Regions from separate parts of the Streptomyces sp. GDS52 genome, predicted to be linked through region 3. Evidence: predicted binding sites of a transcription regulator. Region 3 holds the regulator's gene; each other region holds the start of a gene.
The links. The regulator HrcA, encoded in region 3, represses chaperone genes, less so after heat shock. The targets are predictions, from matches to a motif close to TTNGCACTCNGNNNNNCNGAGTGCNAA.
Positions count from the first base shown of each region.

Region 1: the regulator HrcA is predicted to act here: its motif matches at 1,233-1,259, upstream of groL (chaperonin GroEL).
Region 2: the regulator HrcA is predicted to act here: its motif matches at 1,864-1,890, upstream of groES (co-chaperone GroES).

Region 1 is NZ_CM125966.1:3,974,584-3,981,263, reverse strand. Features, by position in the region: gene groL (chaperonin GroEL) at 1-1,067, opposite strand, end outside; gene ACTWJ9_RS18225 (cold-shock protein) at 1,440-1,643, opposite strand; gene ACTWJ9_RS18220 (ubiquitin-like small modifier protein 1) at 2,074-2,349, opposite strand; gene thrC (threonine synthase) at 2,525-3,829, opposite strand; SAM riboswitch class I at 3,848-4,042, opposite strand; gene ACTWJ9_RS18210 (glucosyl-3-phosphoglycerate synthase) at 4,251-5,234, shown strand; gene ACTWJ9_RS18205 (alpha,alpha-trehalose-phosphate synthase (UDP-forming)) at 5,327-6,680, shown strand, end outside.
Region 2 is NZ_CM125966.1:2,856,338-2,863,017, forward strand. Features, by position in the region: gene groL (chaperonin GroEL) at 1-1,289, opposite strand, end outside; gene groES (co-chaperone GroES) at 1,408-1,716, opposite strand; gene ACTWJ9_RS12810 (polysaccharide deacetylase family protein) at 2,031-2,789, opposite strand; gene ACTWJ9_RS12815 (polysaccharide deacetylase family protein) at 2,786-3,673, opposite strand; gene ACTWJ9_RS12820 (class I SAM-dependent methyltransferase) at 3,832-5,076, shown strand; gene ACTWJ9_RS12825 (LacI family DNA-binding transcriptional regulator) at 5,289-6,344, opposite strand; gene ACTWJ9_RS12830 (hypothetical protein) at 6,513-6,680, opposite strand, start outside.
Region 3 is NZ_CM125966.1:4,993,515-5,000,194, reverse strand. Features, by position in the region: gene ACTWJ9_RS22760 (16S rRNA (uracil(1498)-N(3))-methyltransferase) at 1-139, opposite strand, end outside; gene ACTWJ9_RS22755 (nitronate monooxygenase) at 136-1,209, opposite strand; gene dnaJ (molecular chaperone DnaJ) at 1,389-2,525, opposite strand; gene hrcA (heat-inducible transcriptional repressor HrcA) at 2,525-3,541, opposite strand; gene ACTWJ9_RS22740 (MBL fold metallo-hydrolase) at 3,712-4,443, shown strand; gene ACTWJ9_RS22735 (DUF3097 domain-containing protein) at 4,487-5,293, shown strand; gene hemW (radical SAM family heme chaperone HemW) at 5,488-6,680, opposite strand, start outside.

The DNA of each region.
Region 1 (6,680 bases), 1.0 Mb from region 3:
GAGTCGCTGTTCTCGATCTCGGCGCGGATCTGGTTCACGCGACCCTGGACCTGCTCCGAGGAGCCGGCACCGTCGACGATGGTGGTCTCGTCCTTGGTGATGACGACCTTGCGGGCCTTGCCGAGCAGTTCGAGGCCGGTGTTCTCGAGCTTGAGGCCGACCTCCTCGGAGATGACCTCGCCGCCCGTGAGGATGGCGATGTCGTTCAGCATCGCCTTGCGGCGGTCGCCGAAGCCCGGGGCCTTGACCGCGACGGACTTGAAGGTGCCGCGGATCTTGTTGACGACCAGGGTCGACAGGGCCTCGCCCTCGACGTCCTCGGCGATGATCAGCAGCGGCTTGCCCGACTGCATGACCTTCTCCAGGAGCGGCAGCAGGTCCTTGACGTTGCCGATCTTGGAGTTGGCGATCAGGATGTACGGGTCGTCGAGCGACGCCTCCATACGCTCCATGTCGGTGGCGAAGTACGCCGAGATGTAGCCCTTGTCGAAGCGCATACCCTCGGTGAGCTCCAGCTCCAGACCGAAGGTCTGGGACTCCTCGACGGTGATGACGCCTTCCTTGCCGACCTTGTCCATGGCCTCGGCGATGAGCTCGCCGATCTGGGTGTCGGCGGCGGAGATGGAGGCCGTGGAGGCGATCTGCTCCTTGGTCTCGACGTCCTTCGCCTGCTCCAGCAGGGCACCGGAGACGGCCTCGACGGCCTTCTCGATACCGCGCTTGAGGGCCATCGGGTTGGCGCCGGCGGCTACGTTGCGCAGGCCCTCCTTGACCAGGGCCTGGGCGAGGACGGTCGCGGTGGTCGTACCGTCACCGGCGACGTCGTCCGTCTTCTTGGCGACTTCCTTGACCAGCTCGGCGCCGATCTTCTCGTACGGGTCCTCGAGCTCGATCTCCTTGGCGATGGACACACCGTCGTTGGTGATCGTGGGGGCGCCCCACTTCTTCTCGAGGACGACGTTGCGGCCCTTGGGGCCGAGCGTCACCTTGACGGCGTCCGCGAGCTGGTTCATGCCGCGCTCGAGGCCGCGTCGCGCCTCCTCGTCGAACGCGATGATCTTGGCCATGTGAAGTGGTCCCTCCAGGACTGGGGGTGATGACTCCTAGGACCGCGCCCGCGCCCGCGACGGACGGCTCACAGAACCGGCGGTTCCTTGCCCCACCGGCCTGCGGGCCTCACCGACCCGGTCCTTACGTTGTCACTCTCACCTTCAGAGTGCTAACGCCAATGATTAGCACTCGACCCATGCGAGTGCAAGCGCCCCCCGTGGATCGTGGGGAAGAGTCAGCCGCACGCGAACAGCGCGGGCGGCGCGGAGCCGGCCGCGCGCGAACGCCCCCGGGCGCCGGTCACCACCCGGGTCCCGGCATGACGAAGGGTCCGCACCCTGGGGGTGCGGACCCTTCGTCGGCAGGAAATTCTTGCGGTGGTAGCGCGTTCAGGCGCTGAGACGGACCATGTCGGCCTGCGGGCCCTTCTGGCCCTGCGAGATCTCGAACTCGACCCGCTGGCCTTCTTCGAGGGTGCGGTAGCCGTCCATCTGGATCGCGCTGTAGTGGACGAAAACATCCGCACCACCGTCGACCGCGATGAAGCCGTACCCCTTCTCCGCGTTGAACCACTTGACGGTGCCCTGAGCCATGCCTAACTCCCCTATTACTGGCCCTTGCACAGATCCACACTTCGCGGATCCGGGTCAGACCTCACCCCCCAACGACTGGGGGCGTGCGCCGGAACGCGTCGACCGCGGCCGAATGTATCCGTCCAACTGCCCTCTGCAACAGGTCAATCGGACGAGAAATCTGGACGCCGCCAGTCCGGAATGTAACGGGAATTCACCTGATTTCAGGGCAAGTCAGGTGGGGCAAAGCCCGCAAATGCCGCAGAAGCGAACCGGATTTTGGCTGCATCCAGTCGGGTGTGCGGCAGGAATTGGCGGTTCCAGAACAGGGAGCCGGGACCGCGTTCCCCAACCCTACCGCGCTCAACCCCATGGAATTGCCCCCTCCGCTTCTCTCACGGAGGGGGCGACACGGTAAACCCTCGGTCACATCGGTTACCGAGGGTAATGATCAGCCGCCGGCGACGGCCGGGATGATCGACACACCGGCACCGTCCGGGGTCACCGTCTCCAGGCCCTGCTCGAAGCGGACGTCGTCGTCGTTGACGTAGACGTTGACGAAACGGCGCAGCTTGCCCTGGTCGTCCAGGACCCGGGCGGAGATCCCGGTGTGGCTCTTCTCCAGGTCGGCGATGACGTCGCCGAGGGTCGCCCCCTCGGCGCTCACCTCGGCCTTGCCGCCGGTGTAGGTGCGCAGGATGGTGGGGATGCGAACGGTCACGCTCATGCGGATCGACCTCCAGTGACGAGGGGAATACTCTGCGTGTCGGCCGCCGGGTCGGCGGTGTCGGCCGGTGAAGCCGGTGCGGGACCCCGGCCCGGGTGCGCCCCGGGGACGGTCGGCCGTGCGGCGCGATGCCCCACGGGCGACCGTCGGTCTCCTCGGGACTCCGAGGAGGAGGTCAGGCGAGGCCGGCCTCTCGGAACGACTCGAGGCTGGGGCGGATGGTCGCGGTCAGGCCGGTGTCGGCCACCGCGTCCAGGGTCTTGAGGCCGTCGCCGGTGTTGAGGACGACGGTGGTCAGGGACGGGTCCAGGAGGCCGTTCTCGATCAGCTTCTTCGTCACGCCGACGGTCACACCGCCCGCGGTCTCGGCGAAGATGCCCTCGGTCCGGGCGAGCAGCCGGATGGCCTCCACGACCTGCTCGTCCGTCACGTCCTCCACCGCGCCGCCGGTGCGGCGCGCGATGTCCAGGACGTACGGACCGTCGGCCGGGTTGCCGATGGCGAGCGACTTGGCGATGGTCTTCGGCTTCTGCGGCCGGACGACGTCGTGGCCCGCCTTGTACGCGGTCGACACCGGCGAGCAGCCCTCGGCCTGCGCACCGAAGATCTTGTACGGCCTGTCCTCGACGAGGCCGAGCCGGATCAGCTCCTGCAGCCCCTTGTCGATCTTCGTGAGCTGCGAGCCGGAGGCGATGGGGACGACGAGCTGGTCGGGCAGCCGCCAGCCGAGCTGCTCGCAGATCTCGTACGCGAGGGTCTTGGAGCCCTCGGCGTAGTACGGCCGCAGGTTGACGTTGACGAAGCCCCAGCCCTCGCCCGCCGGGTCGCCGATCAGCTCGGAGCAGAAGCGGTTCACGTCGTCGTAGTTGCCCTCGATGCCGACGAGTTCACCGCCGTAGACGGCGGCCATGACGACCTTGCCCTGCTCCAGGTCGTGCGGGATGAACACGCAGGAGCGCAGGCCGGCGCGGGCGGCGGCGGCGCCGACGGCACCGGCGAGGTTGCCCGTGGAGGAGCAGGACAGGGTGGTGAAGCCGAAGGCGCGGGCGGCCTCCAGGGCCTGGGCGACGACCCGGTCCTTGAAGGAGTGGGTCGGGTTGCCGGAGTCGTCCTTCACGAACAGGCCGCCGGTGACGCCGAGTTCACGGGCGAGGCGGTCGGCCTGGACGAGCTGGGTCCAGCCGGGGTTGATGTTCGGCTTGGTCGCCACGTCGGCGGGGACGGGCAGCAGCGGCGCGTAGCGCCAGATGTTCGCGGGGCCCGCCTCGATGCTCCGGCGGAGTTCCTCGGTGTCGTAGGCCGAGAAGTCGTAGGCGATCTCCAGCGGACCGAAACACTCCTCGCACGCGAAGAGCGGGCCGAGGGGGACGCGGTGGCCGCATTCGCGGCAGGACAGCGCGGCGGCGGGGCCGAGATCGACGGAGGGCGCAGCGGATTCAGCGACGGAGTCGGTGGTGCTTGCGACGGTCTGCACAGCCATGTGAGGCGAGGCCCTTTCTCCTCATCTTCCTCACGACGTGTTTCGTCGTGAGACGGACTTGGCACCTTCCCTAGCCGGGAGCCTCGCGTGGACGATCAGCGATCAGCGTGCGGTGTTCCGCTGTGATCGTCGATCGACGGTGATCCACGAGAACCGGCTGGAGGGTTGCCGGGGCTTCATCGGGCCGTATCCCTCTGCCCCTCTGGATGAGCTGTATTCGGTTGTGTGTCATGCGGTGACGCGGTCGTGCGCCGCGGACGCAAGGGGGGTCGAGACCCCCGGTGTGCAAGGGGCGCCCGCGTTGTTCAAGACTGTAACCGACGGCTCGGACGGTGGAGAGTGCGCGTCCGAACCGCGAGATGGATCAACGGGTGCCAGGTGTATGGATCACAGAGGTCACAGAGGTGAGGAGCCACAGACCGTGCTGGAAGAAGTCGAGCGCTGGCTGGCCGACCGCTCCTGGTCCGTGGCCGACCGCCCGCTGCACCGCGTCCTGGCCGCGAAGCGCGCCACGGGCCGGACGGTGAGCGTGGTACTGCCCGCGCTCAACGAGGAGGCGACGGTCGGTGACATCGTCGGGGTCGTCCGGCGCGAGCTGATGCTCCGGGTCCCGCTGGTCGACGAGGTCGTGGTCGTGGACTCCGGCTCGTCCGACCACACGTCCGAGGTGGCCGCGGCGGCGGGCGCGACGGTGGTGCACCGGGACACGATCCTGCCCCGCCTCCCCGCCGTGCCCGGCAAGGGCGAGGTGCTGTGGCGCTCCCTGCTCGTCACCCGGGGGGACATCGTCTGCTTCGTCGACGCGGACCTCAGGGAGTTCTCCGCCGACTTCGTCTCCGGCATCGTCGGCCCGCTGCTCACCGAGCCGGACGTCCACCTGGTGAAGGCGATGTACGACCGCCCCCTCACGGTGTCCGACGGAGACACGGCCGGTACCGCCGGCACCGCCGGTACGGCCGGTCAGGGCGGCAGGGTCACGGAGCTGATGGCACGCCCGCTGCTCAACATGCACTGGCCGCAGCTGGCCGGCTTCGTCCAGCCGCTCGGCGGCGAGTACGCGGCCCGGCGCTCGCTCCTGGAGCGGCTGCCCTTCCCCGTCGGCTACGGCGTGGAGCTGGGCATGCTGGTCGACGCCCTGCACCTGGTGGGCCTGGACGCCCTCGCCCAGGTCGACGTCGGCGTCCGCAGGCACCGTCATCAGGACGGCCAGGCCCTCGGCCGCATGGCCGCCGCGATCTACCGCACCGCCCAGCTCCGCCTGGCCCGCGGGCACCTGATCCGCCCCGCGCTCACCCAGTTCGAACGGATCGGCGCCGGCTTCGAGCCCCGTACCCACTCGGTGGACACCGAGGAACGGCCCCCGATGACGGAGATCGCCGAGTACCGGTCCCGCCGGGTGGCCTGAGCACGACGGGCACGCCCCGGCCGGAACGCCCGGGCCGTATACGGCTGATCCGTTACGTTTGAGCGTTTCGGAGGCGGGCTAGGTTCAGGCGTATGGCTTCCATGCAAGGTGCCCGGGTGCTGGTCGCGTCGAATCGCGGCCCCGTTTCGTACACGGTGGAGGAGGACGGTTCGCTGCGGACCGGACGCGGTGGCGGCGGACTGGTGTCCGGGCTGTCGGCGATCGGGCCGGACGCGGGGTCGCTGTGGGTGTGCTCGGCGCTGTCCGACGGCGACCGCGAGGCCGTGCGGCGCGGGGTCGGCGAGGACGGCGTGCGGATGCTGGACATCCCGGCGGACGTGCACGCCGACGCGTACAACGGCATCGCCAACTCGGTGCTGTGGTTCGTGCACCACATGCTGTACCAGACACCGGTGGAGCCCGTCTTCGACGCGGAGTTCCGGCGGCAGTGGGCCTCCTACGAGGCCTACAACCGGGCCTTCGCCGAGGCGCTGGCCGAGGAGGCGGCGCAGAGGGCCGCGGTGTTGGTGCAGGACTACCACCTGACGCTGGTCCCGGGGCTGCTCCGGGAGCTCCGCCCCGACCTGCACATCGGCCACTTCTCGCACACACCGTGGGCGCCGCCGGAGTACTTCGGGATGCTGCCCGACGACATCGCCGGGCAGGTGCTGCGCGGGATGCTGGGCGCGGACCGGCTCGGTTTCCTCACCCACCGCTGGGCGGACGCGTTCACCGCGTGCTGCGAGCGGTTCGTGGGCGGGCTCGGCGACACCCGGATCGGTGTGCACGGGCTGGGCGCCGACGCGGACTTCCTGCGCGGGCGCGCGCGGGAGGCGGACGTCGAGGAGCGGCTCCTCACGCTGCGCGAGGAGATCGGCACGGCCCCCGACGGCACCGCGCGGCGGACGGTCGTCCGGGTCGACCGGACCGAACTGTCGAAGAACATCGTGCGCGGTCTGCTGGCGTACCGGCAGCTCCTCGAGGACCGCCCCGAGTGGCGCGAACGGGTGGTGCACCTCGCCTTCGCCTATCCGTCCCGGCAGGACCTCGCCGTGTACCGCGAGTACACCGCCGAGGTGCGGCGGGTCGCCGAGGAGATCAACGAGCGGTACGGGACGCCCGGCTGGCGTCCGGTCGTGCTGCACGTCAGGGACGACTTCGCGCGCTCGCTGGCCGCGTACCGGCTGGCCGACGTGGCGCTGGTCAACCCCATCCGGGACGGGATGAACCTGGTCGCCAAGGAGATCCCGATCCTCGCCGAGGGGGGCTGCGCGCTGGTGCTGTCCCGGGAGGCGGGCGCGCACGAGGAGCTGGGCGAGGACGCGATCACCGTCAATCCGTACGACGTGGTCGCCACGGCGCGCGCCCTGCACGAGGCCCTCACGACGGGCCCGGCGGAGCGGACCGAAGGCGCCAAGCGCCTGACCGCGGCGGCGACCGCGCTGC
Region 2 (6,680 bases), 2.1 Mb from region 3:
AGGTTGCCCTCGAGGACCTTGACGGCGTGGACGAGCGCGGAGCCACCACCGGAGACGATGCCCTCCTCGACCGCGGCGCGGGTCGCGGAGATGGCGTCCTCCAGGCGGTGCTTCTTCTCCTTCAGCTCCACCTCGGTGGCGGCGCCGACCTTGATGACGCACACGCCGCCGGCCAGCTTCGCGAGGCGCTCCTGGAGCTTCTCGCGGTCCCAGTCGGAGTCGGTGGTCTCGATCTCGGCCTTGATCTGGCCGATGCGACCGGTCACGTCCTCCTTCTTGCCGGCACCCTCGACGATCGTGGTGTCGTCCTTGGTGACGGTGACGCGGCGGGCGGAGCCCAGCACGTCCAGGCCGACCTGGTCGAGCTTGAGGCCGACCTCCTCGGAGACGACCGTGGCGCCGGTGAGGACGGCCATGTCCTGCAGCATCGCCTTGCGGCGGTCGCCGAAGCCGGGGGCCTTGACCGCGACGGCGTTGAACGTGCCGCGGATCTTGTTGACGACCAGGGTCGACAAGGCCTCGCCCTCGACGTCCTCGGCGATGATCAGCAGCGGCTTGGAGGCGTTGGCCTGGATGACCTTCTCCAGCAGCGGCAGCAGCTCGGCGATGGAGCCGACCTTGCCCTGCGTGATGAGGATGTACGGGTCGTCCAGGACGGCTTCCATGCGCTCCTGGTCCGTCACGAAGTACGGCGACAGGTAGCCCTTGTCGAAGGCCATGCCCTCGGTGAAGTCCAGCTCCAGGCCGAAGGTGTTGGACTCCTCGACGGTGATGACACCGTCCTTGCCGACCTTGTCCATCGCCTCGGCGATGAGCTCGCCGACCTGCTGGTCCTGGGCGGACAGCCCGGCGACGGCGGCGATGTCGGACTTCTCGTCGATCGGGCGCGCCGAGGCGAGGAGGTCCTCACAGACCGCGGCGACGGCGGCGTCGATGCCCTTCTTCAGGGCGGCCGGGGAGGCGCCGGCCGCGACGTTGCGCAGGCCCTCGCGGACGAGCGCCTGGGCCAGCACGGTCGCGGTGGTCGTACCGTCACCCGCGATGTCGTTGGTCTTGGTCGCCACCTCCTTGACCAGCTGGGCACCGAGGTTCTCGAACGGGTCCTCGACCTCGACCTCGCGGGCGATCGTGACACCGTCGTTGGTGATGGTGGGGGCGCCGAACTTCTTGTCGATGACGACGTTGCGGCCCCTGGGGCCGATCGTCACCTTCACCGTGTCGGCAAGCTTGTTGACGCCGCGCTCAAGGGCGCGACGGGCGTCCTCGTCGAACTTCAGGATCTTCGCCATGGCAGCGGGAGCCCTCTCGGAAATCAGGGGTGAAAAATCACTGCGCCCCGGGCCCCCGGCTCAGTAAGCGTGTCGGGACCAGGGGCGCAGTTTCGGAGCAGATGTGCTACGAGGTGACTTACTTCTCGATGATCGCGAGAACGTCGCGAGCCGAGAGAACGAGGTACTCCTCGTTGTTGTACTTCACCTCGGTGCCGCCGTACTTGCTGTAGAGCACGACGTCGCCGACCTTCACGTCGAGTTCGACGCGCTTGCCGTCCTCGATGCGGCCCGGACCGATGGCCAGGACGACGCCCTCCTGGGGCTTCTCCTTGGCGGTGTCCGGAATGACCAGGCCCGAAGCCGTGGTCTGCTCGGCGTCGAGCGGCTGGACCACGATGCGGTCCTCGAGCGGCTTGATGGCAACCTTGGAGCTGGCGGTCGTCACGATCCGACCTCCCCCTTCGGAGATCTCACGGGGTTAACTGTCTGAGGTGGCGACCAGGTCGATCCGTCGTCGCGGGTGCCGGACCTGCCCGTCGCGCATGTTGGCACTCTCCAGGGGGGAGTGCCAGACCCGAGACTATGGCCGCGATTAGCACTCGGTCAAGCGGAGTGCCAATTCACTGCGTTCGCGTCGCCGGATTTCCCGTGTACGCCGGTCCGGGAAACCGACCCTCGTTCGGGTGATCGCCCCGGGGACCGGCGCCCCCGGACCCCCGCTTCGGACTGAACCGCCTCGTCCCCGAGCGCCGGACAGGCTCATGGCCGGACGTAGTCCTCCAGCCTCCCGACCCTCAACCCCTGCTCCTCCAGCTCGCTCAGCAAACGTGTCGTCCGTTCCGCCAGGGTCAGGGGCGGGGCCTCGTCGGCGGGGACGGAGATGATGTCGCCGGGGGCCAGGCGGCGGGCGCCCCGGGCGTACGTGAGGGTGCCGTCGCCCTCCAGCGTCACCCGCCAGAGCACGACCGCCGCGATGCCGCAGTCGGCGGCGGCGCGGAGGGTCGTGGCGTCGTACGTGCCGTAGGGCGGGCGGAAGAGGTGGGGGCGGACGCCGAAGCGGGACCGGAGCTTGCGCTGCTGTCCGCAGATCTCGGCGCGCTGGCCGGCGTAGGGCAGGCCGCGCAGGGCGGGGTGGTCGAGGGTGTGGTTCTGCAGGCTTGCACCGACCGAACGCAGGCGGGCGAAGTGACCGTAGCCCGGCCCCACCACGCTGTCGGTGAGGAACATGCTGACGGGAAGCCGGCGGTGCCGTACGAGGTCGATGAAACGGGGGTCGCGTTCGGCGCCGTCGTCGTAGGTCAGGAAGACGACCGCGTCCCGGGTCGGGACCCGGTCCACGACGGGCGGGACGCGGCCGGGCGACTGACCCGCTCCGTCCCCCGTGCCCCCGGTGCCTTCACCCCCTCGGTCGGCGGGGCCCACGACCGGCCGCCCGGCCGACGGGCCGCACCCCGCCAGCACCGTCAGCACCGCCAGCACCGCCAGGAGGACCGCCACGGCCGCCCCCCGCCGGATCACAGGTAGTCCTCCAGGCGTCCCACCGCGTACCCCTCGGCCGTGACCTTGTCCAGGAAGCGGCGGATCATGTCGGGCATCGTGCCCTTCCACTCGTTCCGGCCCCGGAAGTGGGTGAGGACGATGTCGCCGGGGTGCAGCTCCCCGTCCCCCTCGCGGTAGTCCCAGCGGTCGACGAAGACCTCCTCGTTCCACAGCGGGACGTACTCGACGCCGCAGGACTTGGCCGCGCGCAGGGTGTTCTTGTCGTAGGTGCCGAACGGCGGGCGGAACAGGACGGGGCGGTGGCCGTACCGCTCCTCGACGACGTCCTGCATGCCGCAGATCTCGCGCTTCTGGCGGGCGTAGGACAGGCCGCGCAGGGGCGGGTGGTTCAGGGTGTGGTTGTTCAGGCCGACGCCCCGGTCCCGCATCTCCTCGAAGTAGCCGTAGTCGTCCTTGATGACGTAGTCGCTGAGGAACGCGGTGTACGGGATCTTCAACTCGCTCATCATGCGCAGGAACGCCGGGTCCTTCTCGGCACCGTCGTCGATGGTGAGGAAGACGACCTTCTCGTCCGTGGGGACGGTGGTGAAGACCGGGGGAAGGCCCAGTCGCCGGTGGCCGTCTACCTCGAAGCCCTCACGGGTGGTGATCCTCGGTTTCTTCCCGGGCGCCGGCGGAGCGGCCCGGGGCACCTGTTCGAGTCCCCAGCGCTTCGCGGCGGCCGCCCGCGCGGCGTGTGCGGCACGCGGTTCGGTGGCGTGGGAGTCGCGATCGCGGGCCGGGGGCGCGGCGAGGGGCTGTCGGCCGCCCGCGGCCGGGTCCGGGGCGGTGGAGTCCTTTCCGCAGCCCGCGGCGAGCGGGGTGAGGGCCCCGAGGGTGAGCACGGCGACCCCGGCCCGCACACCCCACCATGACTGTCTTTTATCGTTTTGTCCTACTACTCGCATGGAGTCGGATCCTCGCAGTCCCCCCGCCCCGGAGCCGGTCCGACACCGCGGCCGGCGGCGCACCGTCCACCGACTGGCCCACAGCCGGCCCGCACCTGACCCACAATGGGCCGGTGAACGACCGCACCCCTCTCTCCGCCTCACCCCTCGCCCCGCTCCTCACCCCCGAGGGCCGCGCCCTGCTCGAGGAGGTGCGCGACACCGATCCGGCGCGAGAACTCGCCGTCGCGACCCGGCTGCGCCGCGAGCATCCGGCGGAACTGGTCTCGGCGGCGCTCGGTCAGGCGCGCCTGCGGCAGCGGGCGGTGGCGAAGTTCGGGGCCCAGGACGCCGCGCGCATGTTCTTCACGCCGAACGGGGTCGAGCAGTCGACCCGGGCGAGCGTGGCGGCGTACCGGGCGCGGCGGCTGAAGGAGTCGGGCGTGACCTCGGTGGCCGACCTGTGCTGCGGGATCGGCGGGGACGCGATCGCGCTGGCGCGCGCCGGGATCCGGGTGCTGGCGGTGGACCGGGACCCGCTCACCGCGGCGGCGGCCCGCGCGAACGCGGACGAGCTGGGTCTGGCCGGGCTGATCGAGGTGCGGGAGGCCGACGTCACGGAGGTGGACCCGGCCGGTTACGACGCCGTCTTCGTCGATCCGGCCCGGCGGGGCGGCCGCGGTCGCGTCTTCGACCCCGAGGCCTACTCACCCCCGCTGTCCTGGGCGATCGAGGCGGCCCGCGCGGCACCCCGCGCCGCCGCGCTGAAGGTCGCACCGGGCATCCCGCACGAGGCCGTCCCCGCCGACGCGGAGGCCGAGTGGATCTCGGACGGCGGGGACGTGAAGGAGGCGGTGCTGTGGTTCGGCAGCGGGCGGACGGCCACCGCCGGGACGGAGGACGCCACCCCGACGACCCCGACGCCCCCGGCGATCCGGGCGACCCTGCTGCCCGGCCCGCGCACGCTCCTCTCCCGCGGGCTGCCGGATCCCGACGTGCGCCCGCCCGGCCGGTACCTGTACGAGCCCGACGGCGCCGTCATCCGCGCCCATCTCGTCGCCGAGGTCGCCGAACAGCTCGACGGCGGGCTCATCGACCCGACCATCGCCTACGTCACCGCCGACGAGTACCGCCCCACCCCGTACGCCACCGCCTACGAGATCACCGACCGGCTCCCCTTCAACGTCAAGAAGCTGAAGGCGCTGCTGCGCGAGCGCCGGATCGGCACACTGACCGTCAAGAAGCGCGGCTCGGCGGTGGAACCGGAGGAACTCCGCCGCAAGGCCCTGCCCAAACCCCACGGCCCCGAGTCCGTCACGGTCTTCCTGACCCGCGTCGCGGGCGCCCCGACGATGCTGCTGGGGCACCCGGTGCGGTGAGGCCCGCGGCCGGCCCGCTGAGGCCCCGCGGGGCCGGCTCAGGACCCGACCGATCGCCTTGCCGAGGGAGAAGCCTTGGCCGGCCCCTCCGGGATCACCGCGTCGGCACCGTAGGGGACGCGGTGCTCGTCGGCGTACTCGGCCTTCCTGGGATCGGGGGACGTCAGGACGAGCACGGCTCCACCGCAGGCGATCCGGGAAGACCGAGGACGTCAGGCCCCGGCCGGCGGCGCTCCCGTGCTGCTGCGCACCACCAGGCTCGTGGCCAGTTCCACCCGGGTCGCGGCCGCCGCGCCCTCGCCCTTGCCCAGGTCGAGGACCAGCCTGGCCGCCGCCTCGGCCATCTCGGTCAGCGGCTGCCGTACGGTCGTCAGCGGCGGCCCCACCCAACGGGCCACCGGCAGATCGTCGAACCCGACCACGCTCAGATCCTCGGGAATCCGCAGGCCCAGCTCACGCGCGGCCTCGTAGAGACCGAGCGCCTGGAGGTCGTTGCCGGCGAAGACCGCCGTGGGCCGGTCCTCGCGGCGCAGCAGGGCGAGGCCCCGGCGGTAACCGGTCTCGTGGTGGAAGTCGCCGGTCATGATCAGCCCGGGGTCCACCGGAAGCCCGCCGGTCTCCAGCGCCGCCCGGTAACCGTCGATGCGGGCGCGGCTGCACATCATCCGCGAGGGACCGCTGATCGCCCCGATCCTGGTGTGCCCCAGCTCGACCAGATGCCGGGTGGCGGCGAGGCCGCCCTGCCAGTTGGTCGCGCCGATGGAGGGCACGTCGGTGCCCGGGTCGCCGGCCGGATCCATCACCACGAACGGGATGGAACGGCTGGTCAGCAGCGCCCGCCCGGACTCGTCGAGGCCGGACAGGACGAGGATCACCCCGTGCGGGCGGCGCGCGGCGACCTGGTCGGCCCAGGTGCGCCCCGGAGTGAGCCGCCCCGCGCTCTCGGAGAGCACGACGCTCAGTCCGGCGTCCCTGGCCACGTTCTCCACGCCCCGGATGACCTCCATCGCCCAGGCGCTCTCCAGCTCGTGGAAGACCAGGTCGATCAGCGGCGAGCGGGTGGCCTCGGCGCGTCGGCGCCGGTATCCGTGGGCGCGCAGCAGTTCCTCGACCCGGCTGCGGGTTCCGGGGGCGACATCGGCACGCCCGTTCAGCACCTTCGAAACAGTCGGCGCGGAGACACCGGCCTCGCGGGCGATCTCGGCGAGGGTCGCAGTCTGCGCACTGCGCCCTCGCGTCCGGGTTTCAGCGGGCTGCGAGGAAGTCATGGCGGCGATCGTATCCCCGCGGACCCTCTTACCGAACCCCTTCTCACACCACGGAATTCCCGAACATTCGCCACCATGGTCGAAACATTCGGCACTCATCGGCCGGGCGGGCCACCCCCTGTTCGAACCGGGCGCCCCGGGACCACGGCCGGCCGCGCGGGGCGCCGGTCAGTCCGCCGCCACCGACTCGAAGCGCCAGCGGTGCACCGCGCGTGTGATCAGCTCCCCGTCCGGTTCCGGGAGTTCGGGGAGGTCGGCGTCGTACGGGGCGTCCCACCAGGTGATGACCAGAACGCGGTCCTGCGGGGCGCGGAAGGTCTCGCGGCGCAGCGGAGA
Region 3 (6,680 bases):
CGCCGTCGGTGAGGACGACGCTCTCCCCGGCCCGCAGCCGCTTCACGGAGACGGCGTGCCGCCCCTCGGGGCCGTCGAGCACATGGTGCCCGGAGCCGTCCGTGCCGAAGTCCTCCACCACGAAGACCGGCGCGGTCATCCGGCACCTCCCGCCGACAACGCCGCGCGGGTGGCGGCGAGTTCGGCGACCAGCACCTCCACCAGCTGCCCGGCGGGCAGTTCCCGGGCCATCCGGTGGCCCTGTCCCGCCCACAGGGCCATACCCTGTGCGTCCCCCGCCTTGGCGGCGGCCCTGCGCAGCGGCGCGGCGAGGTGGTGGACGTCCGGGTAGGCGGCGGGCGCGTACGGGCCGTGTTCACGCAGGAACCGGTTGACCAGGCCGCGGGCCGGGCGTCCGGAGAAGGCGCGGGTCAGTTCGGTGCGCACGTACAGGGGGCTGGTCAGCGCCTGCTTGTGCAGGGCGTGCGCGCCGGACTCGTGGGTGGCGACGAAGGCGGTGCCGAGCTGGGCCGCCCAGGCGCCGGCCGCGAGCACCGCGGCGATCTGGCTGCCGCGCATGATGCCGCCGGCGGCGACGATCGGGATGCCCACCGTCTCCCGCACCTCGGCGACCAGGGACAGCAGTCCGACGCCGGAGCCGTCGTTCTCCGGGAGGTCCCGGTGGGTGCCCTGGTGGCCGCCGGCCTCGACGCCCTGCGCGATCACCGCGTCGGCGCCCGCCCGCTCCACGGCCCGCGCCTCCTCGGCGGTGGTCGCGGTGGCCAGGGTGAACGTGCCGACGCGGCGCAGGGAGTCCAGGACCTCGCGGGTCGGCACACCGAAGTGGAACGACACCACCGGCACCGGGTTGTCGAGCAGGACGGCGAGTTTGGCGTCGTAGCCGTCGTCGCGGCCGCTGTCGGGGTCGCCGAGCTCGGTCTCGTACCAGGAGGCCTCACCGGCCAGCTGGTGGGCGTAGACGCCCACGGCGGCCGGGTCGGGGGTCTCGGGCTGGGGCATGAAGACGTTGACGCCGAACGGGTGGCCGGTCAGTCCGCGCAGCTGCTTGATCTCCTGGTACATCCCGTCCGCGGTCTTGTACCCGGCGGCCAGGAAGCCGAGCCCGCCCGCCTCGGAGACGGCCGCGGCGAGCTGCGGCACGGAGACACCGCCCGCCATGGGTGCCTGCACGACGGGGTGCGGAAGGAGATCGGTGAGCGCCAAGGACATGACGGCATGTTGCCACGTCCTTCGGACATCTCCGAATCGGGGCTCAACCGGCCCTCGCCCTTGGCACAGGCCGTGTCCAGGGCACCTTCGGGGCAGCTCCCGGGGCACCTGCGGACCACCTTCCGGAGCTCCGCGGGAGCCGTTTCCGGCCCCCGCGCGCCACCCGTCGGTGTCGTCCGTCAGCGCCCGTTGAAAGCGTCCTTCAACCGGGAGAACAGCCCCTGCTGCCCGGGCTGGAACTGGCCCAGCGGGCGCTCCTCGCCACGGAGCTTGGCGAGTTCGCGCAGCAGGCGTTCCTGTTCGGGGTCGAGCTTGCTCGGGGTCTGCACCTCGACGTGCACGATGAGGTCGCCCCGGCCGCCGCCGCGCAGATGCGTGACGCCCCGGCCGTGCAGCGGGATCGACTGGCCGGACTGGGTGCCGGGCCGGATGTCGACCTCCTCCATGCCGTCCAGCGTCTCCAGCGGCACCTTGGTGCCGAGAGCGGCCGCCGTCATCGGGAGGGTGACCGTGCAGTGCAGGTCGTCGCCGCGCCGCTGGAAGGTGCTGTGCGGCAGCTCGTGGATCTCCACGTACAGGTCGCCGGCGGGACCGCCGCCGGGGCCGACCTCGCCCTCGCCGGCCAGCTGGATCCGGGTGCCGTTGTCGACACCGGCCGGGATCTTCACGGTCAGGGTGCGGCGGGAGCGGACGCGTCCGTCGCCGGCGCACTCCGGGCACGGGTTCGGGACGACGGTGCCGAAGCCCTGGCACTGCGGGCAGGGGCGCGAGGTCATGACCTGGCCCAGGAAGGACCGGGTGACCTGCGAGACCTCACCGCGGCCGCGGCACATGTCACAGGTCTGCGCGCTGGTCCCCGGCGCGGCGCCCTCACCGCTGCACGTGGTGCACACGATCGCCGTGTCGACCTGGATGTCCTTGGTCGTGCCGAACGCGGCCTCGTCCAGCTCGACCTCGATCCGGATCATGGCGTCCTGGCCGCGGCGGGTGCGCGAGCGCGGACCGCGCTGCGACGCCGTGCCGAAGAACGCGTCCATGATGTCGGAGAAGTTCCCGAAGCCACCCGCGCCGAAGCCGCCCGCGCCGCCGGCCCCGGCCTGCTGGAGCGGATCGCCGCCGAGGTCGTAGACCTGCTTCTTCTGCGGGTCCGACAGCACCTCGTAGGCGGCGTTGATCTCCTTGAACCGCTCCTGGGTCTTCGGATCCGGGTTGACGTCCGGATGCAGCTCGCGGGCGAGCCGCCGGAAGGCCTTCTTGATCTCCTCCTGCGAAGCGTCGCGGCGTACGCCGAGTACGGCGTAGTAGTCCGTGGCCACTACGACTCCGCCAGGATCTGTCCGACGTACCGTGCCACTGCGCGTACCGCTCCCATCGTTCCTGGGTAATCCATGCGGGTCGGACCGACCACGCCGAGCTTGGCAACAGCCTCGCCGCCCGAACCGTAGCCCACCGACACCACTGAGGTGGAGTTGAGTCCCTCGTGGGCGTTCTCATGACCGATACGCACGGTCACGCCCGGTTCCTTCGCCTCGCCCAGCAGCTTGAGAAGCACGACCTGCTCCTCCAGCGCCTCCAGTACGGGCCGGATCACAAGGGGAAAGTCATGTCCGAAGCGGGTCAGATTGGCGGTACCGCCGATCATCAGCCGCTCCTCGTTGTCCTCGACGAGCGTCTCCAGGAGGGTGGAGAGCACGGTCGAGACCGTACCGCGCTCCTCGGGGTCGAAAGCCTCGGGGAGATCCTCGACCAGAGACGGTACATCGGTGAAACGTCGGCCCGCGACACGGCTGTTGAGCCGCGCCCGCAGATCCCCCAGGGTCGCCTCGCCGATCGGCGCCGGGCAGTCGATCATGCGCTGCTCGACCCGCCCGGTGTCCGTGATCAGCACCAGCATGGCGCGCGCGGGCGCCATCGGGAGCAGCTCCACGTGCCGCACGGTCGAGCGGGTCAGCGACGGGTACTGCACGACGGCGACCTGCCGGGTCAGCTGCGCGAGCAGCCGCACCGTGCGGGCCACCACGTCGTGCAGGTCGACGGCGCCCTCGAGGAAGTTCTGGATGGCGCGCCGCTCGGGCGCGGTCATCGGCTTGACGCCGGCGAGCTTGTCCACGAAGAGCCGGTAGCCCTTGTCGGTGGGGATGCGCCCGGCGCTGGTGTGCGGCTGGGCGATGAACCCCTCGTCCTCCAGGGCCGCCATGTCGTTGCGCACGGTGGCCGGGGAGACGCCCAGGTTGTGCCGCTCGGTGAGGGCCTTGGAGCCGACGGGCTCCTCGGTTCCGACGTAGTCCTGAACGATGGCGCGCAACACCTGGAGCCTGCGTTCACTGAGCACGGCGCACACCTCCAGAAGCCTTCCGCCCGGTCCGTTTTCTCCCTGTCCTGGCACTCTTCGCACGCGAGTGCCAGACTTCCCCGCCCAGTGTACGGCCGGGGGGTACACCCCGGGCAAGGCCGGTACCGGGCCGTCGCGCCGGGACAGCCGTGGGCTATTAGCGTCGCGGTATGACGGTGACTTGGGAAGAGTCGGGGTGGGAGCGGCTGGCGCCGGGAGTGGGCCGGTGCCGGCTGCCGGTGTGGGACTGCACGGCGGGGCTCGTCGTCGGCGCGGGCGCGGCACTGCTCGTGGACGCCGGTTCGAGTCTGGGCGAGGGCGCCCGGTTGCGGGCACGGGCGCAGGCGCTCGCCGGTGGGCGTGTGACGCATCTCGCGCTCACCCACCCCCATTTCGACCATGTGCTGGGGGCGGCGGTGTTCGCGGGCGCGGAGGTGTTCGGCGCGGTGGGCCTGGACACGGCGCTGGCGCGGGGAGGCGAGGAACTGCGCGCGGACGCGGAGCGCGAGGGGCTGGACGCGCGGGCGGCGGAGGAGGCCGTGGACGCGCTGACGCTGGTCCGTCCCCGGCACCTGGTGTCCGGCGAGTGGACGCTCGACCTGGGCGGCGGACGGCAGGCGCTCCTCGCCAACGTGGGCCCCGGGCACACCGCCCACGATCTGGTGGTGCTGGTGCCCGGCGAGCCGGAGGTGGTCTTCTGCGGCGACCTGGTGGAGGAGTCCGGTGATCCGCAGGCGGGCCCCGACGCCGTCCCGTCGCGGTGGCCAGCCGCCCTGGACCGGCTGCTGGCCCTGGGCGGCGAGGACGCGGTGTACGTCCCCGGTCACGGAGCGGTGGTGGACGCGGCGTTCGTACGGGCCCAACGCGACGCCCTCGCGGCTCGTTTCGGCGTGTCGGACTGACCCTTCGGCCGAACGGGGAGCCGGTTCTCCTATCGTCATCAGAATGCGCCCGTACTCTCCTGACCTGACCCCCGGGTGGAAGAAGTCCCGGCCCGTCCCCGAGGTCCCGGCCGAGCCCGGTCTGGTGGTGGAGGAGCCCGGCAGCGGATTCTGCGGCGCGGTGATCCGCTGCGAGGCGGGCACGGTGACCCTGGAGGACCGCTTCGGCAAGCACCGGGTCTTCCCCCTGGAGCCGCGCGGCTTCCTGCTGGAGGGCCGCGCGGTGACGCTGGTGCGGCCCGCCGCGGGCCCGGCGCGTCCGACCCGGACGGCATCCGGTTCGGTGGCCGTCCGGGGCGCCCGCGCGCGGGTGGCGCGCGCCGGGCGCATCTACGTCGAGGGCCGCCACGACGCCGAACTGGTCGAGAAGGTGTGGGGCGACGATCTGCGCGTCGAGGGCGTGGTCGTGGAGTACCTGGAGGGCGTCGACGACCTGCCGGCGATCGTCGACGCGTTCGCGCCGGGCCCGGACGCACGGCTGGGCGTCCTGGTGGACCACCTGGTGCCGGGCTCGAAGGAGTGGCGCATCGCGGAGTCGGTCACCAGCGAGCACGCCCTGGTGGTGGGCCACCCGTACATCGACGTCTGGGAGGCGGTGAAACCGTCCTCCCTGGGCATCCGGTCCTGGCCCCGGGTGCCGCACGGCCAGGACTGGAAGACGGGCGTCTGCCGGGCCCTGGGCTGGCGCGTGGCCAACACGGGGGAAGCCTGGCAGCGCGTCCTCGGCGCGGTGCACTCGTACAAGGACCTGGAGCCGGCGTTGTTGGGCAGGGTCGAGGAACTGATCGATTTCGTGACGATGCCGTCCTGACCGCCCCGGCTGGTTTCGCCCCGACGGGGCTGATTTTCAGCCCGTCCGGCGCTTGAGGACGAGGCCGTTCAGGCCGAAGGGGGGTCTGGGGGCGCAGCCCCCAGGGGACGATGGGGGTCCCCCCTGCTCGAGCAAAGCCGAGAGCTTGGGGGAGGGAAGGGGCGGCGGGGGCGAAAAACCCTTCCCGGCACCCCTCAGTCCACCAGGTCCCGGACCACCGCGTCCGCCAGCAACCGCCCCCGCAGGGTGAGGGCCGCACGCCCCCCGTCGTACGCCTCCTGCCGCAGCAGCCCGTCCGTCAGAGCACGGCGCGCCGCCACCAGCCCCTCCGCACGGAGAAGGGCGAGCGGAACCCCTTCCTCCAGCCGAAGCTCCAGCAGGATCCGCTCCACCCGCCGATCCTCCTCGGAGAGGACCTCGCGCCCGGCCCCCGGTGAGCGGCCCTCGGCCAGGGCTGCCGCGTACGCGCCGGGGTGCTTCACGTTCCACCAGCGCACCCCGCCCACGTGCGAGTGCGCCCCGGGCCCCGCGCCCCACCAGTCCGCGCCGCGCCAGTACAGCTCGTTGTGCAGGCAGCGCCCCGCCTCGGAGGTGGCCCAGTTCGACACCTCGTACCAGTCGAAGCCGGCCGCCGACAGCGCCTCCTCGGCGATCAGGTACCGGTCCGCGTGCACGTCGTCGTCGGTCATCGGCACCTCACCGCGCCGGATGCGGCGGGCGAGCTGCGTGCCCTCCTCGACGATGAGCGCGTACGCGGAGACGTGGTCGGGTCCGGCGCCGAGGGCCGCGTCCAGCGAGGCCCGCCAGTCGTCGTCGGACTCGCCGGGGGTGCCGTAGATCAGGTCGAGGTTGACGTGCTCGAAGCCCGCCGCCCGCGCCTCGGCGACACACGCCTCCGGGCGGCCGGGGGTGTGCGTGCGGTCGAGGACCTTCAGCACGTGCTGCCGGGCGCTCTGCATGCCGAAGGAGATCCGGTTGAAGCCGCCCGCGCGCAGGGTCGCCAGGTAGGCCGGGTCGACCGACTCCGGGTTCGCCTCGGTGGTGACCTCGGCGTCCGCCGCCAGCCCGAACTCGTCGCGGATCGCGCCCAGCATCCGTACGAGGTCGTCGGCGGCCAGCAGGGTGGGGGTGCCGCCGCCGACGAACACCGTGCGGACCTCGCGCGGGTCGTCGCCGAGCACCTTGCGGGCCAGGCGGACCTCGTCGATCAGGGTCTCGGCGTAGTTGTCGCGGGAGGCGAGCACTCCGCCGCTGCCGCGCAGTTCGGTGGCGGTGTAGGTGTTGAAGTCGCAGTAGCCGCAGCGGGTCGCGCAGTACGGAACGTGCAGGTAGAACCCGAGGGGGCGTGCTGCGGCCCCGGCGAGCGCGGACGCGGGCAGCGCGCCGT